Regions from separate parts of the Photorhabdus laumondii genome, predicted to be linked through region 3. Evidence: predicted binding sites of a transcription regulator. Region 3 holds the regulator's gene; each other region holds the start of a gene.
What was found. Region 3 encodes PurR, which represses purine synthesis genes. Its sites were predicted from a motif close to CANGCAAACGTTTGCNTG; they were not measured.

Region 1: cvpA (colicin V production protein) is a predicted target of PurR. The motif match lies at 2,124-2,141, and genes of this name have one in related genera.
Region 2: purE (5-(carboxyamino)imidazole ribonucleotide mutase) is a predicted target of PurR. The motif match lies at 2,227-2,244, and genes of this name have one in related genera.
Region 4: PluTT01m_RS22700 (NCS2 family permease) is a predicted target of PurR. The motif match lies at 3,903-3,920, and genes of this name have one in related genera.

What each region holds. Positions count from the first base shown of each region.
Region 1 covers NZ_CP024901.1:3,727,053-3,732,849, forward strand. The annotation lists gene purF (amidophosphoribosyltransferase) at 30-1,547, opposite strand; gene cvpA (colicin V production protein) at 1,562-2,068, opposite strand; gene dedD (cell division protein DedD) at 2,283-2,966, opposite strand; gene folC (bifunctional tetrahydrofolate synthase/dihydrofolate synthase) at 2,956-4,254, opposite strand; gene accD (acetyl-CoA carboxylase, carboxyltransferase subunit beta) at 4,247-5,191, opposite strand; gene PluTT01m_RS16370 (DedA family protein) at 5,294-5,797, opposite strand, start outside.
Region 2 covers NZ_CP024901.1:4,470,255-4,476,051, forward strand. The annotation lists gene cysS (cysteine--tRNA ligase) at 1-684, opposite strand, end outside; gene ppiB (peptidylprolyl isomerase B) at 952-1,446, shown strand; gene lpxH (UDP-2,3-diacylglucosamine diphosphatase) at 1,457-2,179, shown strand; gene purE (5-(carboxyamino)imidazole ribonucleotide mutase) at 2,327-2,857, shown strand; gene purK (5-(carboxyamino)imidazole ribonucleotide synthase) at 2,854-3,951, shown strand; partial or broken gene PluTT01m_RS19605 (transposase) at 4,115-4,498, opposite strand; gene PluTT01m_RS19610 (Rpn/YhgA-type helix-turn-helix domain-containing protein) at 4,864-5,193, opposite strand; gene PluTT01m_RS19615 (Rpn family recombination-promoting nuclease/putative transposase) at 5,218-5,797, opposite strand, start outside.
Region 3 covers NZ_CP024901.1:3,043,086-3,048,882, forward strand. The annotation lists gene slyA (transcriptional regulator SlyA) at 1-382, opposite strand, end outside; gene PluTT01m_RS13370 (DUF1289 domain-containing protein) at 943-1,182, opposite strand; gene gloA (lactoylglutathione lyase) at 1,355-1,768, shown strand; gene rnt (ribonuclease T) at 1,768-2,421, shown strand; gene PluTT01m_RS13385 (Grx4 family monothiol glutaredoxin) at 2,648-2,998, opposite strand; gene purR (HTH-type transcriptional repressor PurR) at 3,581-4,606, shown strand; gene punR (DNA-binding transcriptional activator PunR) at 4,613-5,521, opposite strand; gene punC (purine nucleoside transporter PunC) at 5,793-5,797, shown strand, end outside.
Region 4 covers NZ_CP024901.1:5,172,479-5,178,275, reverse strand. The annotation lists partial or broken gene PluTT01m_RS27775 (IS3 family transposase) at 1-341, opposite strand, end outside; gene PluTT01m_RS27055 (hypothetical protein) at 1,253-1,402, opposite strand; gene PluTT01m_RS22710 (sulfite exporter TauE/SafE family protein) at 1,530-2,282, shown strand; gene PluTT01m_RS22705 (MFS transporter) at 2,391-3,587, shown strand; gene PluTT01m_RS22700 (NCS2 family permease) at 3,969-5,315, shown strand; gene PluTT01m_RS22695 (Na+/H+ antiporter) at 5,588-5,797, shown strand, end outside.

The sequences.
Region 1 (5,797 bases), 680 kb from region 3:
ACTGAACAACTCGCTAAACCCGAAAGTCATCAACCTTCATTATAGATATCCAGATTTTCAACTTCATTCTGATTATTCAGTTTTACTTCATCGTCTTTACGCAGATTCTCCAGATAATAGAGATAAGTCTGGTCAACGTCTTTGGTAACATAAACACCATTGAATACTGAACTCTCAAACCCGTCAACATCCGGGTTTTCTTCACGAACAGCGTCGATCAGATCAGTTAAATCCTGAAATATCAATGCATCTGCACCAATAAGTTGGCGAATTTCATCCACTTCACGCCCATGAGCAATCAGTTCATTTGCATTGGGCATATCAATGCCATAAACATTCGGGAAACGTACTTCCGGTGCTGCCGAAGCAAGATAAACTCTCTTCGCGCCGGCTTCACGAGCCATATCGACAATCTGTTCTGACGTTGTACCACGCACAATAGAATCATCCACCAATAGCACATTTTTATCACGGAATTCTGCGCGATTAGCATTCAATTTACGGCGGACTGATTTCCGGCGTTCCTGTTGCCCAGGCATGATAAATGTCCGGCCAACATAACGGTTTTTCACAAATCCCTGACGATAGGGTTTACCGAGTATGCGCGCAATTTCTAACGCAACATCGCAAGATGTTTCGGGGATTGGAATAACCACATCAATATGTAAGTCTTCCCATTCGCGGGCAATTTTCGCCCCTAGCTTATGCCCCATCCGTATGCGGGCGTTATAAACCGAAATTTTATCAATAAAGGAATCTGGGCGAGCCAAATAGACAAATTCAAATAAACAGGGAGTCAGAGAAGGATTTTCAGCACATTGACGAGTAAATAACTGACCTTGTTCAGTAATATAAATCGCTTCACCTGATGCAACATCCCGCAGGAATTCAAAGCCTAGCGTATCTAATGCAACGCTTTCAGAAGCGACCATATACTCATTACGGCCATCATCCAAAGTGCGCTTACCTAAAACCAACGGACGAATACCATGCGGATCACGGAAAGCAACTAACCCATGACCAATAATCATCGCAATGCAGGCATAAGCACCACTCACCTGTTTATGCATTGCCGCTACTGCCGCAAAAATATTGTCAGGCACCAATGGATAATGCTGGGAGCAATCCAGTTCACTGGCAAAAACGTTGAGCAAAATCTCAGAATCTGACGTAGTATTCACATGGCGACGGGCATTCTCAAACAACTTTTTCTTCAACTCATGAGCATTCGTCAAATTACCATTGTGTGTCAATGTAATACCAAATGGAGAGTTCACATAAAACGGTTGAGCTTCCGATGCACTGGAACTGCCCGCTGTCGGATAGCGAACATGACCAATCCCAATCGTTCCCTGTAAACGCAGCATATGCCGGGCTTCAAACACGTCTCTCACTAAGCCATTGGCTTTGCGTAAACGAAATCCATTGTTACCATCAATAGTAGCAATGCCCGCAGCATCTTGCCCACGGTGCTGAAGCACCGTCAACGCATCATAAATCGACTGGTTAACCGGTGTAAAACCGACGATACCAACAATACCGCACATGTAGTTCTTCCTCATCAGCCAAACGGAGAGGTATATTTCTCCGGCAAGAAACTTGACGCATTTTGCAGGTAGTCAAAGAACCACCTTATGATATGACTGAATTGCGGGATCAATTGTGACTGTTTCCAATCCTCACTTCGAGCCAATGGTGTAAATGTATCCAGAAAAAACAGAATAGCAGCGACAATCAGCACACCACGCAATGCCCCAAAGCAGACCCCCAGTACTCGATCAGTACCTGACAATCCAGTCCGTTGCACAAGAGAACCTATCACATAGTTCACCATAGAACCGACAATCAACGTAGCAATAAACAGCAACGCAATAGCGATCCCGTTACGCACCAATTCATCTTCAAAACGGGTGAAATAGACCGCTAAGTAAGTATAGAAATGGCTTGCTACAAAGAAAGCACACCCCCAGGTGACCAGTGATAATGCCTCACGAATAAACCCACGAATCAGGCTAACTAATGCCGAGAAGCCAATAATGGCGATAATAGCGTAATCAATCCAAACCATGTTTTAATTCCAAAATAGACACCTCGGCATCCGTTTCAGGTGCATTCTAACAGAAAACGAAAACGTTTGCGTAGCAGATTTCCTATCCCACTGAAAATAATTAAGACGACGAATTTGAATAATTATCATCGCCGCAGTCACTTAATATTTACTTCTTCATGATAGTTGTCCTATTTGTCACATAGATTTGTCACATAGGCATTACCCACTTTTATTACGGCCTGTAACTCCTTACCTGCCCTTGTAATCCAGTCAAACTTTTCAATTCTGATAATGCCGAGTCAAGTTGTTGCTTAGACGCATTTGGACCGACATATATCCTCGTTAATTGCCCCTGAACCGGAGATGAAGGAACCGTATAAACCTGATAACCAGACAAACGCAGTCTGGCAACGATTTCATCTACCTTTCCGGCATTTTTCAAAGCACCCAGTTGTACGATATAAGCCTGCCCTTGCGGGGCTGTTTCAATCGGTTTAACTTCAGGTTTCGACTCTGACTTAATGTCTGGTTTAGACTTAAGCGCCGGTGCCGACGGCTTAGTATCTGGTTTTGGTTCAAGCTTAATCTGTGGTTGAGGCTTCACTTCTGGCTGAACAGCAGGAGGGACTATCGGCGCAAGCTGAGGAGTGGTAACCAATGGTATTTCCGGCTGCTCCAGTGTTTCTGGCTGCAATGCCTCTGTTTCATCTTCCAGAGGCACTGATAATATTGGTGGATTTAGAGGAGATATAGAGTCAATTTCTTGCTCATCCCCTGGCTTTGGAACCAAGGGAATTGATGCAAATTTATCTTCGTTATATTTCTTATTGCCGTCTAGCAACGCAGGCAGCACAATGACACCCAATGCTACCAATACAATTGTACCAACCAAACGATTCTGAAATTTACTTGCCACTTCCTTTCTCCCTGTCCAGAGCCTCCATGACATGCACTACCGTGTGGAATGAGCCACAAACGACAACAATATCTTGCTCATCAGCATCAACCATCGCCTGATGCCAAGCACTTTCCACATCAGTAAATATCCGTGGCTGTCCAAGATGCTGAGCCAGTGTCTGTGCATCTGCACCACGCTGTTCAGTCAACGGAGCGCAATACCACTCATTTATTTGCTGTGACAGGCAAGTCAGTGTACCGGCAATATCTTTATCACCTAGCATACCCACTACACCAAGGATTCTACTGCCCGGCTGACGGGGCAACTGGGCCAATTTCTGTACCAGATAAGCCGCCGCATGGGGATTATGAGCCACATCCAAGATCAACAATGGCTTTTCACGAACTATCTGGAAACGCCCAGGCAACTGCGCATTCTGTAGCCCTTGATGGATTGCACTCTCATTAATAGCTCGACTGACTTTATCATCTTGTCGTAACAGGCAACAAATAACACCCATCGCCGTTGCGGCATTCATCAGAGGAACATTTGGCAAAGGTAAGTTGCTAAATAGCCTATCATCAGATTGCCAGTGCCAGTTTTTATTCTGTTGAGAGAAACGCCAGTCAATGCCACAACGGAACAACTTGGCTCCTAATTCACCCGCAACTTCCGCAATAGAAGATGGCATATCCGGCTCACCGACCACGGCAAAGCGATCTTTACGGAAAATCCCTGCTTTCTCACGACCAATATGTTCGCGATCGGCACCCAACCAATCAATATGATCAATTGCAATACTGGTAATCGCGGCAATATCGGCATCCACAATATTTGTCGCATCCAGTCGCCCACCTAAGCCTACTTCTAAGATGACCACATCCAAACAAGCTTGTTTAAACAGTTGCAAAGCCGCTAATGTGCCATATTCAAAATAAGTCAGCGAAATATCACCGCGACGAGATTCAATATCCGCAAATACACGACAGAATTCCTGTTCAGGTAACTCTTTACCCTGAATACGAACTCTTTCGGTATAACGTACAAGATGCGGAGAGCTGTAAACACCCACTCTCAGCCCAGCCGCCAACAGAATAGATTCTATCGTGCAACAGGTAGTACCTTTACCATTAGTACCGGATACGGTTATCACCTTAGGTGCAGGATTAACCAACGCCAAAGTTCGGGCAAGTTTCCCCACACGCTCAAGCCCCATATCAATGGCCGTAGTATGCAGGTTCCCAAGGTAGGAAAGCCACGTCATCAATGGCGACGTGGCTTGAGGAATTTGTAAAGTGTCAGGCATCTTCTTTATTGGTACTTATTTGAATATCCGCCTCAACATCAGCGGGTTCTGCCACAAATTCAGCAACAATTGGCTTAGTACCTGGCTGCGACTGATGAGTTAGTTTAGAAAGTAAACTTGCAAGTGTGTCACGCATTTCAGGACGACGAACAATCATGTCAATCGCTCCCTTTGCCAGCAAAAACTCACTACGCTGGAAACCGGACGGTAATTTTTCACGAACAGTCTGCTCAATCACTCGTGGCCCGGCAAAACCAATCAATGCTTTTGGTTCAGCAATATTGATATCACCCAACATCGCCAGACTTGCTGAAACACCGCCCATTGTCGGATCGGTCATGATAGAGATATAAGGCAAACCACGTTCCTGCATTTTTGCTAAAGCAGCACTGGTTTTCGCCATCTGCATCAGTGACATCAATGCTTCTTGCATACGAGCGCCACCACTGGAAGAAAAACAAATCAGAGGACAATTGTCTGCCAACGCCTGTTCTACGGCACGGACAAAACGGGCACCAACAACCGAAGCCATAGAACCGCCCATAAATGCAAATTCAAAAGCAGCAGCAACAACTGACATACCACTCAGGGTACCTTTCATCACGACTAACGCATCTTTTTCTTGGGTTTGCTTCTGCGCCGCTGATATACGATCTTTATACTTTTTGGAATCGCGGAATTTAAGAATATCTTTTGGCTCTAATTCCCCCCCTAATTCCGTCGTTGCTCCTTCATCAAGGAATGTAGCCAATCGGGTACGCGCCGAAATACGCATGTGATGATCACATTTAGGGCAAACCTCAAGATTGCGCTCTAGCTCAGCACGGTAGAGCACCTGACTGCAACTATCACATTTAGTCCAAACCCCTTCTGGGATATTCGCTTTACGCGTTTGGGTAATGTTGCTTTTATTAAGAATTTTTTCAATCCAGCTCATTGAATGATCTTTCCGTCTGAATCTGGCTTATGCCAGTTTTGTTATTGTGTGCCATTAAACCACAATGCTATTACAGTGTGGATAAAAAACTGCTCAAACCTGTTACCGGTTATCACTCTTCTGCTTCATCACCGTACGACGATGACGCCAGATTTCAATCACTCCGGGCAGGATTGAAATAAAGATGATAGCGACAATCAACAGTTTCAAATTCTGTTGTACCATTGGCATATCACCGAATATATAACCAGAATAGGTGAATAACAGTACCCATACTAGTGCGCCAATCACGTTATAAGCAGCAAAACGACGATAAGACATTTTCCCCATACCTGCAACGAATGGTGCAAATGTTCTGATAATTGGTACAAATCGCGCCAAAATAATTGCCTTCCCACCATGTTTTTCATAAAACTCATGTGTTTTATCTAAATAACTGCGGCGGAAAATTTTTGAATTTGGATTAGTAAATAACCTTTCGCCAAAGATGCGACCAATAGCATAGTTCACTGCATCACCAATAATAGCCGCAATAATCATCAATGCCACCATGATATGCACATTCAGATCATTTGAGCCCAGAGCCGCTAAAGCGCCGGCAACAAA
Region 2 (5,797 bases), 1.4 Mb from region 3:
AGCACCACCACCATGAATATCAAAATGATTACCTAGCTGTTTACTGTTCATGGCAGAACATTCAATATGCCAGCCAGGACGGCCCGCCCCCCACGGCGATTCCCAACTTGGTTCCCCAGGCTTGGACATTTTCCACAACACGAAATCCATCGGGTTGCGCTTAACATCAGCCACTTCCACTCGCGCTCCTGCTTGTAGTTGGCTGAGATCTTGACGGGAAAGCAATCCGTAATCCTGATCACTCTCGACGGAAAACATGACGTCGCCATTATCTGCAACATAGGCGTGACCACGTTTTATCAACGATTCGGTCAGCGCAATAATCTCCTGGATATGCCGGGTCGCACGTGGTTCCAGATCAGGGCGTAAGATATTCAGCGCATCAAAATCTTTGTACATTTCCGCCAACATACGGCCAGTCAGATCATCACAACTTTCACTGTTTTCTGCCGCCCGCTTGATGATTTTGTCATCAACATCGGTCACATTACGTACATAAGTTAAATCATATCCCAGATAGCGCAGATAACGAGCAACCACATCAAAAGAAACAAAGGTTCTGCCGTGACCAATATGACACAGGTCATAAATCGTGATACCACACACGTACATCCCTACTTTCCCTGGATGGATTGGCTTAAATTCTTCTTTCTGACGGCTGAGGGTATTGAAAATTTTTAGCATCGAGATTTTCCGTAAATTCACTGTACGTGTGTTAAAAATAACGAATTGATAATTCTGGATTTATGTCCTTATCTCATCAATAAGTGCTCGATATGGCATAGTCCAATAGGATATTGAAACCTGATATTAAGCGCTTTGCAAGGTTGGTGATCAAGATAGCTCACTGAAATTAATATGTACTGACTCATTATGGTAGATGTGATATAAAAGCCGCCTGGTCCAAATGCCCTAACCGGGTTAATCAAAACTATTATTAGGATTTCAATTATGGTGACTTTCCATACCAATTTTGGCGATATTGTAATTAATACTTTCGCTGATAAAGCTCCTGTAACTGTTGAGAATTTCTTGAACTACTGCCGCAATAGTTTCTACGATAATACTATTTTCCACCGTGTTATTAACGGTTTCATGATTCAGGGTGGTGGATTCGAACCTGGTATGAAACAAAAGCCGACTGATGCAGCTATCAAAAACGAAGCCAATAACGGTCTGAAAAACAACCGTGGTACTTTGGCAATGGCCCGTACTAACGATCCACACTCAGCAACTGCGCAGTTCTTCATTAATGTTGTTGATAATGATTTCCTGAACTTCCGCTCTGAGCGCCCTGATGGTTGGGGTTACTGCGTCTTTGCCGAAGTGATCGAAGGTATGGATGTTGTTGATAAAATCAAAGGCGTTTCTACCGGTCGCAGCGGTATGCACCAAGATGTACCACTCGAAGATGTTATCATCGAAAAAGTCACTGTCAGCGAATAATTCACTGCATATGTGTACACTTTTTATCGCAGATTTACATCTCAGCGAACATGAACCGGCAATCACTGCCGGTTTTCTGCGTTTCTTGCGTGAGGATGCCATTCAGGCAGATAGCCTCTATATTCTCGGCGATCTGTTCGATTACTGGATTGGCGATGATGATAACAACCCTCTCCACCGTGAAATCGCTAGCGCATTAAAAACTGTACAACAACAAGGTGTTAGCTGTTACTTTATTCATGGCAACCGTGATTTTCTGCTCGGTTCACGCTTTGCTAAAGAGAGTGGCATCATATTGCTCCCACAGGAAAAAGTACTGGAACTGTACGGTAAGCGAGTGCTTATTCTACATGGCGACACCTTGTGTACTGATGACGAAGGTTATCAACGATATCGTAAGCGGGTTCATACCCCGTGGATCCAACGTCTGTTTCTACTATTACCTCTGTCTATCCGTCAAAAAATTGCCGTAAAAATGCGAGCAAACAGCCAATCGGTCAACCGCAGAAAATCCGAAGCCATTATGGATGTAAACCAGCAAGCTGTTATTGACACTTTTGAGCGGTATCAAGCTGACTGGATGATTCATGGGCACACTCACCGCCCTTTTGTACATGAAGTTCCTCTGCATGATAAAACCGTCTACCGCGGTGTACTTGGCGCATGGCATCATCAGGGATCGATGTTCAAAATAACGGATAAATCAATTGATCTTATCTCTTTCCCATTCTGATTAATCAAAAACACCCACATCCAGGTATGGCAACGAAAGTATAAAGTAACGCAATCGTTTTCCTTAGCTTGTGAGCATGATATGATCCGCGGCCTTAAAGCGTTATTTTCATTCTGGTGGACGTTAAAACACAGGAGCATTTGATTTATGACTGCCCAACCTGATTTAGCAGGAACAGCTCAACACAATGCCAAAATCGCCATTGTCATGGGTTCTAAAAGCGATTGGACGACTATGCAGCACGCGGCTGATATCCTCACTTCTCTTAATGTACCTTTTCATGTTGAAATTGTTTCTGCTCACCGTACACCCGATAAACTATTCAGTTTTGCCGAGCAAGCTGAGCAAAATGGTTTTGATGTCATTATCGCCGGTGCCGGTGGTGCCGCTCATTTACCCGGCATGCTGGCTGCTAAAACGCTGGTACCGGTTCTCGGCGTACCCGTACAAAGTGCTGCACTAAATGGGATAGACAGTCTTTACTCTATTGTACAGATGCCAAAAGGGATTCCTGTCGGCACACTTGCCATTGGGAAAGCTGGCGCGGCAAACGCAGCTCTACTGGCTGCACAGATTTTGGCTCGTCATAATAAAGATTTACTGAAACGCCTCAGCCATTGGCGTGAAACACAAACTCAGGATGTACTCGATAATCCCGATCCGCGGGAGGAAGCATGAAGCCAGTTTGTGTATTAGGCAATGGTCAGCTCGGCCGCATGTTACGTCAAGCTGGTGAGCCTTTAGGTATCACGGTTTATCCTGTTGGCCTCGATGCAGAACCCGAAGCGGTTCCTTATCAGAATAGCGTGATTACCGCTGAAATTGAGCGCTGGCCGGAAACGGCTCTTACTCAGGAACTTGCCCGCCATAAGGCTTTCGCTAATCGAGATATCTTTCCCCGTCTGGCCGACCGTTTACCGCAAAAACAGTTAATGGATAGCCTTGGACTGGCAACGGCTCCGTGGCAATTACTCTCTGATACCAACCAATGGCCGCAATTATTCTCTGAGCTCGGTAATTTCGTTATCGTTAAGCGCCGCATGGGTGGTTATGATGGCCGAGGGCAATGGCGTATTCATCCCGGAGATGAAACAGAATTACCCGCCGATATTTATGGTGAATGTATTGCTGAACAAGCCATTCCTTTTTCTGGCGAAGTTTCACTGGTAGGTGCCCGCAATAAAAATGGCGATTGTGTGTTCTACCCCTTAGCACACAATTTGCATCAAGATGGCATTCTCCGTGCCAGTATTGTCTCTCCTCAAGAAAATTACCATTTACAGCATCACCATTTACAGCATCACCATTTACAACAACAGGCCGAGAGTATGTTGTCAGCGATTATGCACGAGTTGAAATATATCGGCGTGATGGCAATGGAATGTTTTATTGTCGGTGATAATTTATTGATTAATGAACTCGCACCACGCGTTCACAACAGCGGTCATTGGACTCAGAACGGCGCATCTATCAGCCAGTTTGAATTACATCTGCGTGCTATTCTGGATTTGCCCATGCCTCGACCAGTAGTCACCGCGCCGTCAGTTATGATCAATTTGATTGGCACAGATATTAATGCCCAATGGCTCAGTTTGCCCTTGGTACATTTACATTGGTATGAGAAAGAAGTTCGCCCCGCACGTAAAGTGGGTCACCTTAATCTTTCTCACTTTGATAAAAATGAATTAAAAAATACATTGCAGAAACTTATCCCCATGTTGCCACCCGAATATCAAAGTGGCCTTGAATGGGCGCAGGAAAAATTAATTTAACTAATTATCTAACACTAACATTGGTTATTTATCGATCTTGTTCTCTTGATTTGTGTCCGCAATAGTCTCACTGTTAAGGATACAAATTAAGAGACAGCGAGGCACATATGAATACAGCCATGTTAAAAGTTCGTATTTCTGAAGATATGGACACCGACTCTTTTTATTCTCTGCTATTCCTGTAGGGATATGAGTTTAAAAACGTTTTCACTTTCTCAAACAACTGCCACATATACTGACAGCCATGATTTCGTGTCACCGTTTCATGCAAGGATTACCACAGACGCCCAATTTTATTCAGCCAGGGAGAATAAGCGTGTAAAAACAATAGGTTAAATTTAGGATGGCGGGCCAGTCAATCACTGACCAATCGGCTTTTATGGACATAAAAAACGGGATGTTTTTCTGAACACATTGACAACGTCTCAATTATTTTCGCCATTTTTTTCATGGTACTCGGGATCGGGTAATTTAAGCGTCGGAGCTGCCCTTCGCCACACGATCCCCATTTATGTCAGTAACGATAGAAAGTACTGATGGATAATTTTTTTCATCTGGCGTCGTTCATTGCGGGATATAGGCGCTATGATAGGCATAATTCAGTCCGTTTAGTGGTTTGAGATTATTGACAATTGATCAGATTGCAAAAATTGGACTGAGTTCCCTCCGAGTGATCTACTATTTTAAAAGTTATAATGAACTCTGTTCGGATGCCAAAATCAATAATAAATGGTCACATCAGGCGTATGAACATTGAGGTTTTGACGAAACAGAACAAGTCATTTTGTTTCCGCAAACAACTCACCTAATCACGTTCCCCATGCTCTTAAGGTGTCATTTCGCTCCCTTATAAATAAGAACAAAAATGCCGATTTTGAATATCGGCATTTTGCTGTAAAAGAGAAGATGAATTTAATGCTTTAACATTTCAATTTTATCCCGGCTCAATCCGGTACTGGTGACAATAATGTCCAAACTCACGCCATGCCGTAATAAGGCACGAGCCGTTTCCACTTTACCTTCCTCTCGGCCTAGTTCAATGCCTTCTTCTCGACCTTGCTTGATACCTCGCTCAAGCCCTTTTTGTTCAAGCTGTTCTGCAATAGTCATCAACATCGTTTCATGCTCCGGAGATTGCTGTTTCAGTCTGACCGGTTTCAGCTTCGCCGGGCAAACGTAAAAGTCCCTTGTATAGCCATCATCCTGAATAAGAACAAAAATGCCGATTTTGAATATCGGCATTTTGCTGTAAAAGAGAAGATTAATTTAATGCTTTAACGTTTCAATTTTATCCCGGCTCAGTCCGGTACTGGTAACAATAATGTCCAAACTCACGCCATGCTGTAATAAGGCGCGAGCCGTTTCCACTTTACCTTCTTCTCGGCCTTCTTCTCGGCCTTCTTCTCGGCCTTCTTCTCGGCCTTCTTCTCGACCTAGCTCAATACCTTGCTTGATACCTCGCTCAAGCCCTTTTTGTTCAAGCTGTTCTGCAATAGTCATCAGCATCGTTTCATGCTCCGGAGATTGTTCAATCAGTTGATGGACAAAGTGTGAGAGATCCAGCGTATGTCCATTCAGTAAAATATAGAGTAACACCACATTGAGCTGCTCGGTTGTATTATACCCTGCATTCAAGAGTTCCACCAATTGGAGGAGCCATTCCTGCATATCCCGGCAGCGAATATGTTTTTGCACCAGCTCCATCAGGGCTACCCCTTTATGCGTCAGGATCTCTTCATCGCTGAGCACACTGACGTCCACCAACGGAAACGCCTGACGGTATAAGCGAGCCGCCTGTTCGGGGAGCGTGAAACAATCCAGCCACCGGTTTGAGTAAGGATACGGC
Region 3 (5,797 bases):
TGGAAAGAAAAGCAAGTTCCTCGCGTGAAATACCTCCCAGAATCTCATTTCTTGTGGATTCAATAACACCATCTAACTCCCTAATAACCGATGCAGAATCTTCAGTTAGCTTGATTCTCTTTGCACGACGATCATTGGCACAAGTATGCCGGGTGATAAGTTTTTTTTCCTCAAGCTGATCTAATGTCCTGACTAAAGATGGTTGCTCGATACCGATAGCTTTCGCCAACTGTATCTGAGATTGCTCCTGAGGTAACCGGCTAATATTGTATAACGTTACCCAATGAGTCTGAGTTAATTCTAACGGCTTTAAACGGTAGTCAATTAAAGCACGCCAAATACGAACTAACCGTGCCAGATCTGATCCCAATGTAGATTCCAATTGTCCCTCCTTAAATAACTAGCCTACTAAACATAACAGCCAAATTTTTCTAAATCAGGCTAAAACTAGCCTTAAAAAAGTATATATAACTTCTGTATAATCACAGTAAATTCTTAGTAACTAACTAATTCAGGTAACTATAACCAAGAACAACTAAACTTAATTTAAACTCAGAACAAAACAATTAACATACAATATTTTTACCATAAAAACTATCAGAACTATGAATACAAGCAAGCAGAAACCAATAAATATCATTCAATACTTTATTCAAAGTACTATAAGAATAGCTGTCATCTAAATGCTAAGCTATCTATTTTTACATTAATGTTGTTTTTATTTTACATTTATCACGCAATCAAGCTTAAAATTCCATTTAAAACATAAGGTTATAAAGAAATTCAAATAAGCTCACTTAGCCTTTCCGTTAATCAAAAAATAAAAAAATAACAAACAAAATACTTAAAATTATAGTAGAACATTTATAATTTTGCCAAAAATATAACCCTATATAAGTAAATCATTGGATTGTTAATTCCAATAACCTCAAAAATCGATAATTAAAACAGTGATGGCTGTTCAGGTGGTTCTTCATCTGTCTGATTTTCTGCTCTCAATACACGTAAATATCTTTGCCGGCACAGTCGCAATACTTCACGCTTTTGCCCATCTGACATTTTCATCCAATTAAATCTTTCTTCCCGGCTGCGATAACACCCCAGACAAAAGCCCCGCTCATTCGCCTGACAAATTCCTCGACAAGGGCTAGGAATAGCAAAAAATTCGAGTTGCTCAGCCATCACATCCCGTTTCCTATACAATCCACATACTATATTTAATTATAAACCTAGATAAGAATAAATTATAATTATGGACAAATTGAACTGTAACCGTAAGACACGTTATAGTTAGTGGTTTTTGTGCGATCTGCCGCACAAAAATATTGGTAAAACCATTAAATTAGAGGTAATTATGCGTTTACTCCATACCATGATCCGTGTTGGTGATCTACAACGCTCCATTAATTTTTACACTGAAGTGTTAGGCATGCGCCTGTTGCGCACCAGTGAAAACACCGAATATAAATACTCACTCGCCTTCGTTGGCTACGCTGATGAAAGCGAAGGAGCAGTAATCGAGTTGACCTATAATTGGGGAGTTGACCATTATGAAATGGGGAATGCCTTTGGTCACATCGCATTAGGTGTTGATGATGTCGCAGCCACTTGCGAATCTATTCACAAAGCAGGTGGTAGCATTACCCGTGAAGCGGGTCCTGTAAAAGGCGGAACAACCATTATTGCTTTCGTTGAAGATCCAGATGGCTACAAAATTGAACTTATTGAAAACAAAAATGCCAGCAACGCTCTGGGTAACTCAATCTGATGTCTGACAAAAAAGCGCCAAACGTCCTTAGTGGACGTTTTAGAGGTTATTACCCTGTTGTTATTGATGTTGAAACTGGCGGTTTTAATGCCAAAACAGATGCATTACTTGAAATTGCCGCCGTTACACTGGAAATGGATGGTGAAGGTTGGCTTACGCCTGGCGAATCACTTCACTTCCATATTGAGCCATTTGAAGGAGCCAACCTTGAACCAGCAGCCCTGGAATTCACCGGCATTGATCCATTAAATCCGCTACGTGGAGCGGTGAGCGAATATGAAGCTCTGCACGCTATTTTTAAAATGGTTCGTAAAGGGATAAAAAATAATCATTGTAATCGGGCAATTATCGTTGCTCACAATGCTAACTTCGATCACAGCTTTGTTATGGCTGCCACAGAACGCACCGGACTAAAACGAAATCCGTTTCATCCGTTTGCAACTTTTGACACCGCTGCTTTAGGTGGTCTGGTATTAGGACAAACAATCTTAGCAAAAGCCTGCATCACAGCCGGTATCCCATTCGATAATAATCAGGCTCACAGCGCGTTATATGATACTGATCGTACCGCTGAATTATTCTGTGAAATGGTCAACCGTTGGAAACAACTTGGTGGCTGGCCATTAACAACAACAGCAGAAAAAACTGGATAAATAGCTGAACGGCTAGATTAATATAATCAAATCTAAACAATAATCCCCCCATATATCAACATATGGGGGGATAGCATAATATACCCGTTATCCTTCAAGTTGCCTCTTTGTTGGCTGCGCTCGCTCACCCCGGTCACATAGTTTGCTATGCTCCCGGGGATTCACTCTCTTGCCGTCGCGATGCATCTTGAAATCCATTGGGTATAATCTGTAAGTAATTAAAAAATTACTCTGTCGCGTTTTCGCCCTGAGAACGACATTTATCAGCAGTTTCTTTGATTAATGTTTGTAGCTCACCACGCTGATACATTTCAATGATAATATCGCATCCACCTATCAACTCACCTTCCACCCAAAGCTGAGGAAAAGTTGGCCAATTAGCATATTTTGGCAACTCTGCACGAATATCTGGATTTTGCAAAATATCTACGTAAGCAAAACGTTCACCACACGCAGATAAAGCCTGAACCGCCTGCGCAGAAAAGCCACAATTTGGCAATTTAGGAGAACCTTTCATATACAATAAAATCGGGTTTTCTTTAATTTGGCGCTCAATCTTCTCAATAGTAGTCGTCATTTTTATTTCCTTTAAACCAACAGCCCGTTGATAACCAACATCGTCACGATATTGCGGAGAATACCATTTTCTCTCACTAATATGTATCCTGATCTCTTCGTATCCTGACACAGATGACATCATTTTCACGGTTATTTATCGTAGAGGTTGTTAAAAGCGGTGGCAGAAAGACAAAGAGCAGATAAAGAAACTATCTGCCCAATTTTTAAATCATCTAGCCCGTTCAAAACATCAGGCAAAGATCAAGCAAAGAGCGGCAAAAATGGCAATCATCACCAACGTGCTGACAGCAGTAAATAAACCAAGCTTCAAATCGGTATTCATAGAGCCTCCTCAGAATAAAAAGTTTATAGTGACAAAAACCAATCTATTGAGATGGTTAATTGCCCTTACATAAGGAAAAGCATAAATAGCGATTACCACCCATTTTATAACACTGATTATTGCTTTCACTTTTGAGCCAGATCAGACAAAATCCAGAATTTATCGCTAACTTATTGCTAGCCCCTTGATGTAAAGGGTTAGCAAGCGATTAACAAAGCGTTTTAAATTTAGACCAAAAGGTCAGGAGTCTTTCACCTCATGGCAACGATCAAAGATGTGGCTAAGCACGCTGGCGTCTCAACCACTACTGTATCCCATGTTATTAATAAAACCCGCTTCGTCGCTGAAGATACTAAAGCTGCTGTTTGGGCTGCTATTAAGGCACTGAATTATTCACCCAGTGCCGTTGCTCGCAGTCTGAAAGTTAACCACACAAAATCGATCGGATTACTGGCAACGTCCAGTGAAGCCCCCTATTTTGCTGAAATCATTGAGTCTGTTGAAAACAGTTGTTATAGCAAAGGCTATACGCTGATTTTATGTAACTCACACAATAACATTGATAAACAGAAAGCCTATCTCGCCATGCTGGCCCAAAAACGTGTGGATGGACTGCTAATTATGTGTTCAGAATACCCGGAACAGCTATTGGGAATGTTGGAAGATTATCGCAATATTCCAATGGTCGTCATGGATTGGGGACAGGCCAGAAGTGATTTCACCGATACGATTATTGATAATGCATTCCACGGCGGTTATCTGGCTGGTCGTTATCTTATCGAACGTGGTCATCGTGATATTGGTGCGATCCCCGGCCCTCTGGCACGAAATACCGGCGGTGGCCGTCATCAAGGATTCTTAAAGGCGTTAAAAGAAGCCAACATTCCGATCAAAGAAGAGTGGGTTATTCAGGGGGATTTTGAACCAGAATCGGGCTATAAAGCCATGCATCAAATCTTGAATCAAAAACAGCGCCCGACTGCGGTTTTCTGCGGCGGAGATGTTATGGCTATGGGGGCGATTTGTGCTGCTGATGAATTAGGACTGCGCGTCCCACAGGATATTTCTGTCATCGGTTATGACAATATACGCAACGCTCGTTATTTCTCTCCGGCATTGACCACCATTCATCAGCCAAAAGAACGACTGGGGCAGATGGCGTTTTCCATGTTACTGGACAGAATAATCAATAAACGTGAAGATGCACAAACTATTGAAGTACATCCACGCTTGGTTGAGCGACGTTCTGTCGTGGATGGTCCATTTGTCGACTATCGTCGTTAATCCGTTTTATTCATCTTGAAGCCATTCAGCATTAAGAGTTTCACTATCGCCAAGATAGTCAAGCAGCCAACTTAATGCTGGAGAATGGCTGTTTTGAACCCATGCCAAACAACATGGACTGTCTGGTAAAGGCTGTTCCAATTCCAGCACGGCGAGTTTATTCTGCCGAATAAGCGGCATTGCCCTATGTTTAGGCACCATTCCCACACATAATCCCTCGTTTAGACAAGACAAACCGGATTCCCAATCAGGAACCACCAACCGGCGCTGATTATCCAGATTCCAGGTGTCACGCTTCGGTAAATTACGGGATGTATCTTCAAGGCACAAACTGGGATAAGGCCGCATTTGGTCATCAGATAACAGACCCGGCAACTGAGTCAGCGCATGGTCAGCGCTAACCACACATAGCCAAGGCATAAACCCCATATCTCGGAAACTATACCTTTCCCCGACTGGAGCTACCCGGGTTGCACCAATTGCAACATCAACTCGACTATTCACCAGCGCGTCCCACACACCATTAAACACTTCCTGATGAATAAAAAGTTCTATATCAGGAAAATGGTGGTAGAAATCAAGAATAAGCTGGCGACTACGCTCTGGTTTGACAACGAGATCAATAGCAATACTAAATTGCCCTCTCCAGCCGTTTGCAATTTGTTGACACTGATGACGAGTATCAATCATTTTTTTGATAACAGAGCGAGCCTCCTTGATAAACATAGCGCCTGCCTCAGTTAATTCTACATCCCGATGACGACGCTCAAACAACGAAACAGCAAGCCACTCTTCCAGTTGTCTTACGGTATAACTGATCGCAGAAGGGACACGATGAAGCTCCAATGCAGCCGCACTAAAACTGCCTGTTCTGGCAACCGCATCCACAACTTCAAGTGAATATTCTGACCACATAATTTTACCTTTCAATTTTTTTCACAGCACTATGCAAATATTACCATTTCACAAGTAAAAATCACGACATATAGAATATGTGTCAATATTGTTATCTACCTATACCCTATGGATTTCAAGGTGCATCGCGACGGCAAGGGAGCAAATCCCCGGGAGCATAGCAAACTATGTGACCGGGGTGAGCGAGTGCAGCCAACAAAGAGACAACTTGAAAGAAACGGGTATATCACTGCAAATTATTTCAATCATGATATTCAAAGAGAGTAATCAAATGAA
Region 4 (5,797 bases), 2.1 Mb from region 3:
CGTATGCCATGTCCCGTGCTTTAACCACTAAATCCGCATCGGGCTTTGCTGATAATGCCCAGCCAGCAACATGACGACAGTATAAATCCAGTACCACAGCCAGATAATACCAGCCGCCTTCTGCCTAAATATAGATAATATCCCCGCACCAGACACTATCTGGCGCGCTAACGTAGATGATTCGGGATATCCAATCGTTCAATCCGGGCTGTTTTATAACTGTGTGGGCTTGGCTGCTTGCTGACTATCCCGGCCTCTTTCATCAGGCTTCTGACCTTGAAACGCCCCATTTGGTACCCCAGAGTACGCATCATGCCCAGTAAAGTTCTGCTGTCCGCTGAAGAAAACGTACGACGTTGTCTTGTCATTGAATACCTCTTTTAACGTGGTAATCTTTCCACCTAAATGGGTCTCCGGTTTTATTAGACCGCTACAGTAATTTATGTAAAAAACAAATGGTGATATTTTATAAAAACTGCTTAAAATTATCTATAAAATAGTGTTAATAAAGATAAAAAGCCGGGGTAACCTACGTTAGGTAAACGTAAAGTACGATATCTCATAATGATTAAACTTAGAGCCTATCTCAATAGGCGTAATTGTTGCAGACAGTTTGAACACGGACAGCGCGGAAAAACCGGAGCGTACACGTAGTACGTGAGGATTTTGAGCACTGCCCAGGTTCAAAATGGCAAATAAAATAGCTCTATTGGGATAGGCAGTTAGTGAAAAAGCAAGTGTTATAAGTGGTAAAAACAACGGTTAAAGTTTTATGCTAATTAAAATCATCGGTTAAAAAAATGACTTTTAATAATGGTTTAAAACCTGCCAATTATAAAGCCATTAATGGAAGCAGAGAAATAAAAACTGGTTTGGTTATGTTTTCGGGGAGAAAGATAAATGATAATATGAGTCCGTTAATCCGTTAATCCGTTAATCTATTTTTCAAAATGAAGTGCTTTAATAACGTTTTCAATCGGAGAGTAAAGCTTTTATAAATCAGTTAAATAATCGATGATAAAAAAACGGCATGATAAAATCCCCAGATAACTGATTTAACAGAATACAAATAGGAGCCCTGTAAATACGTCAGTTTAAACTTGCTTTACCTTGTTTTAACCCGTTGAATAGCATATTTTTGCTATGATTTGATTTAAACCATTTTCTCTTTTTATGTTTTTAACAGGCTAAAATCAGCTTATCTCATTGTTTTTAAAATTATTTTATTGATTGGTCAACGCTTAAATACCTGTTAATCCGTTGGCGCTTTCACCATCGTTGTATGAATGGTATTAATGACAATATTAATCCAATCCAGTGAAATACCATTCTTTTTAAGGTCGTCTCTTGGTTTGTTGGTGGTATCGCTTTTATCTTTCAACCAAAGCCATACCATCGTCATGTGTGCGTAAGTACATCTTTAACTGGTGTCCCATTTTTTGCAGACTGACCTGACAAATGATAGTAAAAGCTATTAGTATTGGGAAAACGATCACTTTAGTTTGAAAACTATTTTCAGGGAAATATAAATGTTACATCTACTTGCATGGCCTGATCTGTTTATTTGCATTTTTGTCGTTTTCTTTGCTTATCTGGTTTTTGGGATGGCCGGGTTTGGTTCTGCTCTTATTGCTAGTCCAGTTCTGGCATTTTATATTCCTGTAGCGAAAATTGTTCCTGTGCTCGCGTTGGTAGATTTAACCGCCGCAGTGATTAATATTACTAGAGAGGGTAAAAAATCAGAGTTTAGTGAGATCAAGTTAATTATTCCATTAATGGTTGTCGGTAGCTTGATTGGTGCTGCCATTCTATTGATGGCCCGACCTGATGTTTTAGTTCTGGTGTTGGGGGTATTTGTTGTTTTCTATTCACTTTATTCACTATTTTTCAGTAAAACCTACCGTCAATTCCCCGCTAAAGCCGCTATTCCATTTGGTCTGAGTGGAGGTATTTTCAGTGCGTTATTTGGTAGTGGGGGTTTTCTTTATGCCATTTATCTAACCGGGCGGATATCAGATAAGCAAATTTTCAGGATCACCCAGACGACTTTAATTGGTTTCAGTACCCTGACGAGAGTGATTATTTTTGTTGTCATGGGTATTTATCTGGATACCTCATTTTTGTTATTGATATTGGTATTTATTCCAGCCATGTTGTTGGGAATCTATTTTGGCCGTCAGGTGACTCTGAAAATCTCCAGAGAAACATTCTTGAAGTTTATCAATGTTATTGTATTGGCTTCAGGGTTAATGCTGATATATCGCTATATATTTACTTTCTGAAATAGTAACCAATAAGAATTAATGCATTCAATATAATATTATTAATTTGTTGTTTTCAGTTCATTTCATATTTATTCTCTCTATTTTTGCTGGATAGATATAAATAAAATGAACAGTCGTGATTATAGAAATAATAATTTTTTTGCCATTTTTACTATTACCTCAAGTGTCGCTGTTATTGGCATTGTCATTGGTTTGACTATCCCAATGATAGCGTTACGCTTGAATAGCCAAGGTATTGATGAGTTGTACATTGGTTTAATTTCTGCGGCTCCGGCATTGGGGGTTCTTTTGAGTGCTCCGGTCGTCCAGAAAATTGTAGCTCTGGTAGGTAAGAAACACGTCATGATGATTGCAACAGGGGTTTCTGCTGGCAGTTTGCTCCCACTTTTGGGCTCGTTGCCGATGGAGTTGCTTTTTCCTCTGCGGCTAGTTACTGGTGCTGCTAGCGGGTTAATGATCTGTCTAGGTGAAACCTGGATTAATGAACTCTCTGAAGAGAATAAACGAGGCAGGGTACTGGCTGTTTATACGACGGTTTTTACTGTTAGTCAGTTGCTTGGCCCTTCTATTATTGCTTTTTATGGTATCGCAGATAAAACGCCGATACTGATTTGTACTCTGATTCATATCTTTTCACTGGTGCTCTTTGTCATGGTAGATCAGAAGAAAGGCGATGAGTTACCGCAATACGGTAAGAAATCCAATTTCTCTATTGTTCAATTTGTGAAGATTGCACCGGCGATCTGTGGTGGTGTGCTATTTTTTTCCTTTTTCGACGGGACTATTCTTTCTATGTTTCCCATCTACGGGATGAGTTGTGGGTATACCGAAGCGGTAGCTGCATTGATGATAAGTGTCGTTCTTGCTGGTGATGCAGTGATGCAGCTCCCGTTTGGTTGGTTGGCGGATCATATGAATCGTATGCGCCTATACCAGATTTGTGGTGTAGCAACGCTCGGAGCAAGTGCATTATTACCGTTTGTTATGACATATCAGTATCTTATCTGGCCTTTGTTGATTGTTTTAGGGGCAACTGCCGGGGCTATCTACACCATTGCATTAGTCCAAATTGGTCAGTATTTTTCAGGAAATGATCTGATAGTGGCTAATGCCGCGGCGGCTATGTTGTGGGGTATTGGGAGTTTGTTTGGGCCACTGCTTGCCGGTATAGCGAGTTCAGTGACGCCATCAGGTTTACCTATTCTACTTGTCGTCATTGCAGCGCTATTTCTGATTTCAACAATGGATCGGTTTAATCCACAAAGTAATAAAAGTGATAAAAGTGAAGTGTTCAGTCGATAGTTGTACAGGTGTAAACGCTGGCTGTGAATGGCAGTCAGCAATGAGTAAATCTTATGTTTTTTCAAAGGGCTGGTGAATCGAATCTTAAGATTGAAACATTGCGATTAATTATTGCGAAAAGTTTAATCTCTGGAAATTATTCTGCTAATGCTTGGCGAAATAATACTGTTAGCTATTGATTTAGACACTATGATCACTGGATAATCTTTCGCCTCAAATTCTCTCACTGTTTTCTATTCTAAAAGCCAAACGATTGCTTTTATGATTTGTTGAACCGATTGGTGCAATGTTCATTAAATTGTTGTGTTATTAAGCAAGGTAATCGTTTTCGTTTGATGAGGAAGTGGAAGAAGTACCATGAACATAATGCAGGGGAACGACATGTTTGGCATTCAGGCACCAGTTAAATGCAAACTGGACAAGTATTTTAAATTGACTGAACGTGGCACAACGGTACGCCGTGAAATTCTGGCAGGGATCACAACTTTCTTGGCGATGGTTTATTCAGTCATCGTTGTACCGGGAATGTTAGGGCAGGCGGGGTTTCCCCATACTGCTGTCTTTATTGCGACTTGTTTGGTTGCCGGTTTTGGTTCTTTGTTAATGGGGCTGTGGGTTAACTTGCCAATGGCAATTGGTTGTGCAATTTCGTTGACTGCATTTACCGCTTTTAGTTTGGTTTTAGGACAGCAAATTACTATTCCGGTTGCACTCGGTGCGGTATTTTTGATGGGATGCTTGTTTACGGTGATTTCTGTTACCGGTATTCGTTCTTGGATTTTACGCAATATACCAATGGGCATTGCGCATGGTGCAGGGATTGGTATTGGGCTGTTTTTGTTACTGATTGCGTCAAATGGTGTTGGTCTGGTCATTAAGAACCCGCTGGAAGGTTTGCCTGTTGCTTTGGGTTCGTTCACCTCTTTTCCGGTTATGATGACTCTGCTTGGGTTGGCTGTTATTTTTGGCTTGGAAAAATTGAAAGTTCCCGGTGGGGTGCTGTTGGTGATCGTGGTGATTTCAGTTATTGGGCTGATTTTTGATCCGGCGGTGAAATATCAAGGGTTCTTTAAGATACCAAGTCTGGGAGATGATGGCCTGTCCTTGATTTTTAGTATGGATATTATGGGGGCTTTGCAGCCAATTGTGTTACCCAGCGTGTTGGCGTTAGTCATGACTGCGGTGTTTGATGCGACCGGTACCATCCGTGCGGTAGCAGGGCAAGGGAACCTGTTGGATAAAGGTGGACAGATTATTAACGGCGGTAAAGCGCTGACTGCCGATTCTGTCAGTAGTATTTTTGCCGGTGCTATCGGTGCTTCTCCGGCTGCGGTATATATCGAATCAGCTGCGGGTACCGCCGCAGGTGGCAAAACAGGTTTAACCGCAACAGTTGTCGGTATTCTGTTCCTATTAATTTTGTTCTTTTCTCCACTTTCCTATCTTGTACCAGCCTATGCTACTGCGCCAGCGCTGATGTATGTTGGTCTGCTGATGCTGAGTAATGTTAGAAAGCTGGATTTCGATGATTTTGTTGGGGCGATGTCCGGTATGCTGTGTGCGGTCTTTATTGTGCTGACCTGCAATATTGTAACCGGTATTATGTTGGGTTTCAGTTCCCTAGTTGTTGGTCGTATCTGTTCCGGTGAATGGCGCAAATTGAATATCGGTACAGTGGTAATTACGATCGCTTTAGTAGCATTTTATGCTGGTGATTGGGCTATTTGATTGATTAAAAAGTGCGTAAGGTCGGTTCACCCTTGCGCATTTTGTCATTTCTTGCGATTACTTTTAAATTCTCAATTATTTCCCCTCTATTTATCTGGTTAGTTTACAATATTCCTGCAATTCTTTCGGATACGGCTCCGTGTGTATCTACCTTTTTCGATTGATTCAGTTACTTTAGTATTAAGATTTGTTCTCACTGTTTTTGTGTTAACGGGAAGAAAAAGAGTTTCAATCTGTATACCAACGGTTCTTAGGCAAATTGTAAGGGCAACATGGAAATATTCTTTACTATTCTGATCTTGATTTTGGTGGTTTCAGTTTCTGGTGTTCTGACTAAAGTGATTCCGTTCCGCATACCTCTGCCGTTAATGCAGATTGCAATGGGAGCATTGCTAGCTTGGCCACACTTTGGCTTACATGTTACTTTTAATCCTGAGTTATTTCTCGTTCTGCTAATTCCTCCTTTGTTATTCGTTGATGGC